3 regions of the Paenibacillus sp. FSL K6-1330 genome follow, and region 3 is predicted to be linked to each of the others. Evidence: riboswitches for the same ligand, from Rfam matches in the RefSeq annotation. Region 3 holds a riboswitch; each other region holds the start of a gene.
What was found. A riboswitch is a leader RNA that binds a small molecule or an ion and turns the genes downstream of it on or off. The one in region 3 is predicted to bind cyclic di-AMP.

Region 1 (3,280 bases), 3.3 Mb from region 3:
TGCAGGACTTCGGGACGATGTTGGTCTGGTTGGAGCTGCGGCCTTGTTCCAGTAGCATAGGTGTAAAGAGAACGTTACGGATAGGATAAAGGATGGAATAGAGGTTAGATAAGCGTTCGGATCGGCGACTTAGTTTCATTTTAACCGAGCTTAAGCGAATTAGACAAAAGCCGCCCTTCAGGGGGCGGCTTTCCAATTATTCATAGAGAGCGGGAAACGGAGCGATCATTTTTTTCGTTATAAGTCCGTAACATGTGACAAGTGATAGGCGTGAACCGTAAGCCGTCATCCGTTTTCACTGGAGGCGAGTTTTTGGTTTCCTGGTTAGGTTTGTTTGTATCCGACAAACAATAAGCGGTTGCTCACACTTTCCCGCGATGCCGGCGGAAACCGCCGGCTCCAAACCCGCACGTGGGGTGACCTGCAGGCTTGGAGCCGGCGGCTGCCGCTATTCCATGTACTTGGATGCGTCAAACGTAATCATGGACGTATGATTGGCATGTTCAATCAGTGAAGAGAGCTTGGTTACTTCGCGTTCCTTCTTCCGCGCTTGCGCCTGATAAGCTTCCGGATCATATAAAGCGACGTTGAACAGCGTTACGGCACCATCTCCGCTGCCACGGCTGCTCTGCCGCTCCAGCTTCTTACGGGAGCCGAGATGAGCAAGTTGTCCGATATCGCTGCGGATCTGTTTGGCCAGCTCGATCGCTTCCATGATGGTCATGTCGGCGCCGTTCCAGCTAATGGTTTGCGTTGTATTGGAGATTGCCATCAGCAAATCCAGCTTTCTGTAATCCGCGGCGGCGGCTTCGATTTCTTCCGTAATGGCATCCACACTGCGTGCAGGATATTCCGCCGTTTCCCCTTTTTCAATGATTGTGCTGCTGTTGTTTAAGCGTTCCGACATCAATTGATTCATGAGACGGTTGATTGCTGCCCGGACTGCCAAAGCTTCAGCCATCGTGATTTGACTCATAGGGCGCTCCGGTTTGATGCTATCCGCTCTGTTGTCCGTCCGTTTCCGGAATGAATAGGTAGGGTAGAAACGGACTCCCAAAGGATCGGCTATCCTCAAACCTCCGCTGGGTGGGTAAAACTCCCAAGTTCAAAAGATAAAAGATTAACAGCTTAAGAGAACAGAATAAGAGAGTAACAAGCAGTTCGAGAAGGAAAGCAGAGTTACATAATTGTCATGACTGTGTGAGATGGTTAAAAAATAGTCGGACGAAATTAACCATCTTTACGACAGCTCCAAACATAAAACGATAGATTTTTAGGATATGATTGACAGCATCCTTGCTTGTATACTATATTAAGAGAAGGTTACAAAACGTTAATGAATTTTGCCGAATTTCGTTTGGAAAACGGGGGAACCGTCTTGGGTGAATTACTCTTGTATAGAGAGTATAGGGAACCTTCAACCGAACCCTTAGCTAACTCCGTAGGCATCGAAGGAGAGAACATATTTTGAAGAAGTTTGTCATCACTTTGCTAGGGTCTGCAATTATTTTTTCTTCTGGTGCCGTATCAGCATTTGCTGATCAACAACCGAATTTTCAGTATCAAGTGAAGCAATTGGTAGGAACGCCATACAAATGGGGCGGAACGACCACTAGCGGGTTTGATTGCTCCGGATTTATTCTGTACATGTTTAGAAATTTCGATATGGATCTTCCACGCACTTCCCAAAGCCAGGCTCAAGCCGGTGAACATGTAGATCGCGAAGATCTGCGGGTTGGAGATTTGGTATTCTTCAATACAAGCGGCAGCGGAATTTCTCATGCAGGCGTTTACATTGGTGACGGACAATTTGCGCATGCTTCCAGCAGCAAGGGAGTCAGAATCAGCAAGCTTAGCGATTCATATTACGAGCCACGTTATGTCACGGCACGTCGTGTGTTGAGTCAAGAAAATTATGCGAGGCTGGTAGGAAGCGCAAGCTAATTGGATTACATTGCAGTTTAGGGTTCAATACATAACCAGAAAGCCTGACAAAGGGTTGTCCTTGTCAGGCTTTCTTTTTTTTAGATATCAGAAAGTATAAACTTCGAAGCTTGTGACTTCCTGATATCGCAAGAAAAACGTCTACTAACTGCGGTCTGTCATCTGTGAAAGTAGCGTCGATAGAAGTTTTTCTTACTATAAGTTTGTCAATCCCACAGGGGTTGTTCGGTTACTCCTTAACAACAGAGGCATTCACAGCTGCTTCCATCCCGTTATTATAGAGACGGAACAAGCCAAGACGCCAGAAAGCAGCGCCTTTCAGATCATAGCGTTTGGCCAAACCGAGCTTATCGTCCACGGAAGTGGCTGTTTCGCTGCTTAAGCTGATGCCAAGCAAAAGCTTCTGCTTCGGGACACCTGCTTGGAGTGCCAACTGGATCGCTTGGTCCACCAGACTGTTTGGTTCGGGAACCTGAGATTTGGTTCCGACCGGATTGTACTGATAAGCCATAACGATGAGATCATCGGCGATGGAAGCAAGCGTTTTGTAATCATAGCCTTTATAGGCGCTGTTCAATGGCGGCACCGCTAAGGACAGAGCAATGTCATGCGGCAATGCTGCCTTTAATTGCTTGACATAATCATTGAGCAGCTTCTGCTGGTTTACGACATCCAGTTTAAAACCGAGCCCTTCAAAATCAAGTACGACGCCGCCGAAGCCGTTCTCCGTTACCGCGGCTGTGATGCCTTCAATGGACTTTTGGCGCAGGCTGCTATCGCTCAGTACTTTGGTTAATTCGCCGTTTCCATCCAAGGCGTAGACCATGAGGTATGGTTTAATCTTCTGGTCCGCAGCATCTGCTACCATCGATTGCGGCGTAACGTCACCGGCCGCAGCGGGCAGGCGGTACTCGTCGCCTTGAAGCGTGAACTGACCCTCACGATCGATGCGGCTCCATCCAAAGGCGACTGAATTCATAGATGCAACAAGATCCCGTTCTTGGAAAGATTGCAATGCATAGAAGGCTCTCAAATGCATCTCGCGCTGCGGCGATACAAGGGAGACCGTGCGAGTTGCCTGATTCCAGCCCACATCGACACCGAATTGGCTGCTGAACGAGCTAAGCGGGATCAGTACACGGCCTTCCCGTTGAACCGGCGGGGCCGCAAGCTTCACTTGTTTTCCATTGACCGTTGCTGTCGTGCTTCCCACCTGAAGTAACACTTCAGTCGATTGGCCTTTCACACTGCCGATGGCCTTTACGGTTTGCGTCTTGCTATTCCAAGTGATTTGAATGCCCAGCGCTTCACCGACCGTCCGGAATGGAACGTAGGT
Region 2 (3,280 bases), 1.7 Mb from region 3:
ATGACATGGGAGAACATGGCCGCCAAATACCCATATTTCAAAAAGATGTAGCTGAACAGCAAGCCGATGATAACCAGTTCAATGGGCCGGGAAATTACAGGGTATATCGGATAAAGCGTATGCCCGAGCGCCCAGATGAGCGAGGTAATCAAACTGGCAACGAACGTATTGCGGACGATCTTTTTCACCATTTTGATTCCGAACAGTCGATAGACGGCCTCTTCGGATATGCCGGCCAGCCAGGCCATCAGCGGAAACAGCCAAGGATAGAGCATGTTGTAAGGCGACTGTGTGGCATCCGTGGTGGACCATGTATTTAAGGTTAGGCCCAGAACGATAAAGATAATGGATTGGACCCCAAGCAGGATGAAAGCCCACATATATCCCAGCTTCATGCTGTCCAGTACATAATGACCGTATCCGGGTTCTTTGGCGCGCGGCCATGGATTGAGCCCGTCTTCTTTTTGCCATAGTCCGTTGCCCCCGACAAGGGAGAAATAGAGCAGGGCGGAGAATATGAGCGAATAGACCGCATAGAAAATCATCATCCCGAATATACCAGTTTGCGACATCCCCTCGGATTTGAAAACGGGAATCAGATTATACGTATTTAGCATCTGAATGATAAACAGCAGCACCGCTAGGAACAGGCCGCGCTTAAACGACGTATAGGCTCTGGTCTTTACGCTGTACACAATGGCAAGAATGCCAAGGATGAGGGTGAACAGGCCATACCCTGCGAGTGTCAGCAGCGTTGCATCCTGAGTCTGCTTGTTGACATAGGCGGAATGGGCGGACGGGACTGAGAAGGATGGCTCATAGGAGCGTAATTTCCCATGTTCGAAGGTGAAACGGTGCTCCAATCGGGAATCGCCAATCTTGGATTCCGGGTCCACATATCGAAGCCGGGGTTCCCCTTCCCGCGTAACCAGCTCAAGGCGCGACAGGTCATAGCCCGCTCGCTGGAGCCAAGGCTCCGCGAGCGCTTGCTTCTCGGCTAATGACATGCCGTCCTCGACGACAAGCAGCATCTGCCTTTGTACATCGCCCTTGTTCAGCTCAATCCGGTCATAGCTGGAGCGGGCGTAATCGTACGAGAAGCCGACGATGCCTGAATTTTGCATGTGCACGTCCACATTGAGGGCATCCCCTCCCGGTTCGCTGAAGCGAACGCGGTATACGTCATAGGGATATTTGGCTTCATAGGTTTTGTTGTATTCCGAAAGTTTCTTTTCCTTCGCCAGATATCCGTAAAGTTCCGATTTGGATTGATATGTAACCAATGTGTCATCCGTTTTTGCAGCCGTAAACTGCAAATGCTCCTGAGCAAAGCTTGAAGCCGCTTGCCGAGCCTGCTCCTTGGATATGATATTCGGAGATGCCATCTCGGTAGAATCCGGATTCGTCGACGGAAACACCTGAAATAATAGGAACAGAATCAGGCCGACTGCGGCAGGCGCGATGAGCTGTTTGAGATTGGGCTTCAGCTTCAAGGGCTCTCTTGCACGATTCATGAAATTCCTCCTCTAGGAAAGTTGATACTCCCACTGGTATTCGATATGCCTGATTAAGTACGCATAGAGTCAATATAACATAGTTATGAAAGTCATAAGCAGCTTATCCCAATATCCGGAATAATGAAACAAATCGATGAAAATGAATGAAAGGTTTCGAAAACGTTAGAGAACCCTATGCTTGTATTCTTGAATATGCCCAATTCGCGCTCTTTTAAAGATTTTTTGGGTGAAAAACGGCATTGGGTTACGTACCAGATTGCGTTATAATCACATCATGCTTCAAGGAACCGAATATTCCAGCCGAATTTCGTACTGAAAATGGGGGAACCATGTAATTGGGGTGAATTTCATTATTCCTAGAATAATGAATAGGGCGACCTGTGGAAATGCCCGAATCCGTCAGCTAACCTCGTAGGCTGCAGCACAGGAACCAGACCGTAAAGGGCACTGCGTTTTCCAGTGTCTTTTTTCTTGATTTTTTTTAAGAAGGTGACCGATTGAACTCTAAATTTAACTGGCTCAGGTTGTCTCCGCCGCAGATTCTCGTGCTTGGTTTTGCGGCTATTATCTTCATCGGGACGGCGCTGTTAATGCTGCCGATTTCCACAAGTACAGGTGAACCGCTTGAATTTATCGATGCCTTGTTCACTTCGACATCGGCAACATGTGTAACGGGTCTGGTTGTGGTGGATACAGGAACGACATTCAGTTCCTTCGGAGAAGTCGTGATTATGCTGCTGATTCAGATCGGCGGGCTCGGATTCATGACGATGGCTACTTTATTTGCCTTGGCTCTGAAAAGACGCATCTCGCTCAAGGATCGCCTCATTCTGCAAGAAGCGATGAATCAGTCCTCGATGGAAGGAATCGTAAGGCTGATTCGCAGAGTGTTGTTGTACTCCCTCATCATCGAGGCCTGTGGTGCCATCATTCTATCGATCCGCTGGGCGTTTGATATGCCGATCGGCCAGGCGATTTATTATGGCGTTTTTCATGCAGTCACGATGTTTAACAACGCCGGTTTTGATTTGTTTGGTGATTTTCGGAGTTTGACCGGGTATGTCTACGATCCTGTAGTCAACATAGTCGTGATGTTTTTGATTGTCTCAGGTGGGATTGGTTTTATCGTATTATCCGATCTGATTGATTTCCGAAAACAGCGGAGACTTTCCTTGCACTCCAAAGTGGTGCTCACCATGACGGCTACCTTGCTGCTGGTTGGATTTATCGTCATTCTTATATTTGAATTCACCAATCCGAGGACGCTCGGCTCTCTGAATTGGGGCGGAAAATTCTTCGGTGCGTTATTCCAGTCCGTAACGCCGCGTACAGCTGGCGCGAATACTATAGATATTACGGGGCTTCGACAGGCCACGCAATTTTTTATCGTGATTCTGATGTTTATCGGAGCATCCCCAGGGTCAACCGGTGGCGGTATCAAAACAACAACCTTCACCATTATGGTGGGGGCGGTTATCGCCATGATGCGCGGGCGTGAAGACATCGTCATGTTCCGTTATCGCCTGGCCCAGGAGCGGGTGCTCAAGGCACTGACCATTGCATTATTGGCACTGCTGCTCGTTCTAATCGTATCGATGATTCTGTCAACGACAGAGGAAGGGAGCTTCCTGGAGATCCTATTCGAAACGACATCCGCCTTCGGTACGGTGGGTCTCTCCATGGGTTTAACGCCTGAACTGACGGGATTCGGGAAGATTTTGATCAGTATTACGATGTTTGCAGGGCGATTGGGGCCTTTGACG
Region 3 (3,280 bases):
ATTTTGATCAGGGTGCCTACGTTGCGATTGCTTCGCATGATGACAACATCATCGACTGGGTGAAGGTGTTTGCCGAGCAGAGTCACATAGACAAACAGGAATTTGAGTTTCAGATGCTGTACGGGCTACGGATGAACGATCAGGCAGCGCTTGCACAGGACGGCTACCGCATTCGGTGTTATATGCCCTACGGAACGATGTGGTACCCGTATTTTACGCGGCGGCTGGCGGAGAAGCCAGCCAACCTGATGATGGTGCTCAAAAATATGTTCAAGTGAGCGGGGGAAAACAATTAATTCAAAGCGAAGCGAGGACGGTAGCTCTCTAGCTACTGTCCTAGAAGAAATAATACGCCTCCGAGCAGTCCATCAGGAAGGAACGCTCCAGCGGCAAGCTGCCTAACCGCTTACGGGTGATGTGCTGTTGCCGATTGGTCTCCAGATCGGCGAGCGCCGATACGGCGAGCTGCATCCGGGCGGATCCCCACTGGTGCTGCTTCTGGGCATAGCGAACGGCCTCGGTCACGGACATGCCTTTCAGCCTCGTAAAGACGGCTGCCCAGCGGACTAGATCCGTGAATTCCCTGTTGCTTGGCAGCGCATATTCGGCATAACCAGCCGCGTCTTTGCAGCTGATTTTGAACAAACCGCAGTTCCAATCTCGTTTGCTCCAGGGGATAAAGCGTTCAGCCGAGCCCTGGTCGAAACGAAATATCTCCATATGGCGGATGGGCTCTACACTTAATGCGGGAACTTCGGTTTCGATAACGGATGTCAGTGCAGCCTCGATGAATTTCGTCATGATCTACGCTCCTTTATAGGAATGTTATATGCACGGTAAAAAGGCCTGGTGAGCAAAGATCCCCCGCTCTCCAGGCCTTATTGTCGTTAGAGGCCCTGTTCCAGTGGCCGCTTCCGCTTAAGGCTCGGGTGGTGTTCTCTCTCAAAACGCGCCTACGAGGTTAGCTGACGGATTCGGGCTTGAGAGCACCCTACCGCAGTGCCTGACCATCTAGGCACTGCGGATTCACCCCATTCACCAATAGAAGCTCCATTGGCGATTTTGGTTCCCCCGTCTCCCCATCTGTCGGGAGCTCAGCGTATAACGAATGTTTCGATTAGATGGATGAATCATACGCCGGAGGAAACTAAAAGTAAATGATCATATGGGACGGATATATTCCGAAAATTGATGAAAACCGTGTAAGAAAACGTGTACATTCAGTCGTGTCATCGATTATCATGGCAAAATCTCGGTATCTCGATAGATTGCGATAAATACAAGAAAACAAGAGAAATACATAGTATAGAGTAGTATTCGAGAGATAATGAAGCAATACTGATCAGTTCCTGCTCGACATAACGCCACATGTGTTTTTGCTCACATTTACTTCCTGCAGGGCCAGACGTATGATACGAACTATGAATTGACGGACACCAGCGACAGGCATGCAGGCAACCGTTTCATGAAGGCCTACAGGCAGTGTGAGAGCTGCATCAGGCTCTTTTATGGATCGAATCTCGGGCGAAGGCGCCATGGGCCTTCGCTGAAATTGCAGGATGATGCGACTCTCACCGCTCGAACCTGATGCTGTGTTGTTTTGCTAAACCTGGATGTTTAGTCAATGGCTAATAGAATAACATGCTACTCGTTTTCAATTTTCGCTGAGTCCTTGAATGGAAAAGGAACGGGGGAACCAGTCGGGAGATGAATCTATCTCTCAGGGGTGAATCCCATGGACAAGATAACGGTCTATGGGTAGGGCGACTCTCACGCCCGAATCCGTCAGCTAACCTCGTAAGCGTATCGAGAGAGGCAACGATTGTCGTGGACTTGGGCCACGGTGTATTTCACCGTGTCCTATTAAGGAGCCTGCGGGAAGAGTTCTTCTCTTTCCACAGGCTTCTTTGTTGTTGTCTTCTCTTTCCGAACTTAGGAGGAGAACAAAAGATGGAGAAATCGCAGGAGTTTATCCTGGTATCCGCACCGAACAAGGCCGGGGAAGAATTTATCCGCCAGCTGATCTTTAAGCGCATTTCGTTTGTGGCCATAGCCAACAACCGGGTTGAACAGGAGAGGCTGCATGAGCTGGGCTGCACCAACATGATACTAATCGATACAAGGGACGAGCAAACCTGGATCATTCCCGAGTTTCCCGTCAGCAAGGTGTTTCTGTTCGAGAGCAGCTTGAATCTATGCTGCCGCTATTTACGGATTTGCCGGACCTGGACCACAGAGTCGATTTATGTGATTACCCATTCCAGCAATCCGCGATTGATATACAAAGGGCTGGGTGCCGATGTGGTGCTTCATACGAACCATCACCAGGTATCCTTCCTGATTTCGTCCATTGTCAGCTAAGGTCTTGGCTGATATCACAACGAGGTTTTAGGAGGTTATATTCATGCAGGATTTATATATGGTGCTCATATTGGGAGGAACCTACGGACTGTTCATGCTGTTCATGTCTTGGTGTGGGCGCGTGGTTTCTGAACCGGAGGCGGATTAACCATGATGATCATTTTGGTATGCACGCTCTTTATTTTTCTGTACTTGATTTATGCGCTGATTCACCCTGAAAAATTCTAGGGAGACAGCTGAAGGAGGAAGGCATTCGCCATGGGCATTTTACAAATTGCCATCGTTATACTCGTTCTGGTGCTGCTGGTAAAGCCGCTTGGAACTTATCTATATCAGGTGTTTCGCAATGAAGGCAATGGAACGGACAGATGGTTCTCCTGGGCGGAGAAACCGATCTTCGCACTGATTGGCTTGAAAGAACGCAAGGGAATGACGTGGAAAGGTTATGCCATCAGCTTTGTGATGACGAATATCGTGCTGGTCGCGGCTGGGTATTTGATTCTGCGGTTGCAGAGAGTACTGCCCTTCAACCCGAATGGCATCGATAATATGGAATCGACCTTGTCGTTCTCTACGATCATCAGCTTTATGACCAATACGAATCTTCAGCATTACAGCGGGGAGTCGGGGTTATCCTATATGGCCCAGATGGCTGTCATTACGATGATGATGTTCACGTCTGCGGCAACCGGGCTCTGCGTGGCGATTGCTTTTATCCGGGCGGTGACTAGCAAGGGCTCAACCGTCGGTAATTTTTTTGAGGACTTCGTCAAAGCTCACACCCGGGTGTTCATCCCGGCTGCGTTCATCATTGCAATGGTACTGGTTGCGCTGCAGGTGCCGCAGACCTTGAAGCCTACGCTCAGCGTCACGACGCTGGAAGGTAGCGAGCAGCAAATAGCTGTAGGGCCAGTAGCTG

Region 1: it holds a riboswitch for cyclic di-AMP, as region 3 does, so the genes downstream of both, NYE54_RS20855 (C40 family peptidase) here and NYE54_RS02420 (hypothetical protein) in region 3, are expected to answer to the same signal.
Region 2: it holds a riboswitch for cyclic di-AMP, as region 3 does, so the genes downstream of both, NYE54_RS28815 (TrkH family potassium uptake protein) here and NYE54_RS02420 (hypothetical protein) in region 3, are expected to answer to the same signal.

What each region holds. Positions count from the first base shown of each region.
Region 1 covers NZ_CP150269.1:4,624,090-4,627,369, reverse strand. The annotation lists gene NYE54_RS20865 (ROK family protein) at 1-55, shown strand, start outside; gene NYE54_RS20860 (hypothetical protein) at 449-976, opposite strand; cyclic di-AMP (ydaO/yuaA leader) riboswitch at 1,335-1,464, shown strand; gene NYE54_RS20855 (C40 family peptidase) at 1,468-1,944, shown strand; gene NYE54_RS20850 (stalk domain-containing protein) at 2,174-3,280, opposite strand, start outside.
Region 2 covers NZ_CP150269.1:6,307,138-6,310,417, reverse strand. The annotation lists gene NYE54_RS28820 (CPBP family intramembrane glutamic endopeptidase) at 1-1,514, opposite strand, end outside; cyclic di-AMP (ydaO/yuaA leader) riboswitch at 1,806-1,950, shown strand; gene NYE54_RS28815 (TrkH family potassium uptake protein) at 2,015-3,280, shown strand, end outside.
Region 3 covers NZ_CP150269.1:545,329-548,608, forward strand. The annotation lists gene NYE54_RS02410 (proline dehydrogenase family protein) at 1-278, shown strand, start outside; gene NYE54_RS02415 (hypothetical protein) at 337-801, opposite strand; cyclic di-AMP (ydaO/yuaA leader) riboswitch at 935-1,110, opposite strand; cyclic di-AMP (ydaO/yuaA leader) riboswitch at 1,653-1,820, shown strand; gene NYE54_RS02420 (hypothetical protein) at 1,951-2,361, shown strand; gene kdpA (potassium-transporting ATPase subunit KdpA) at 2,620-3,280, shown strand, end outside.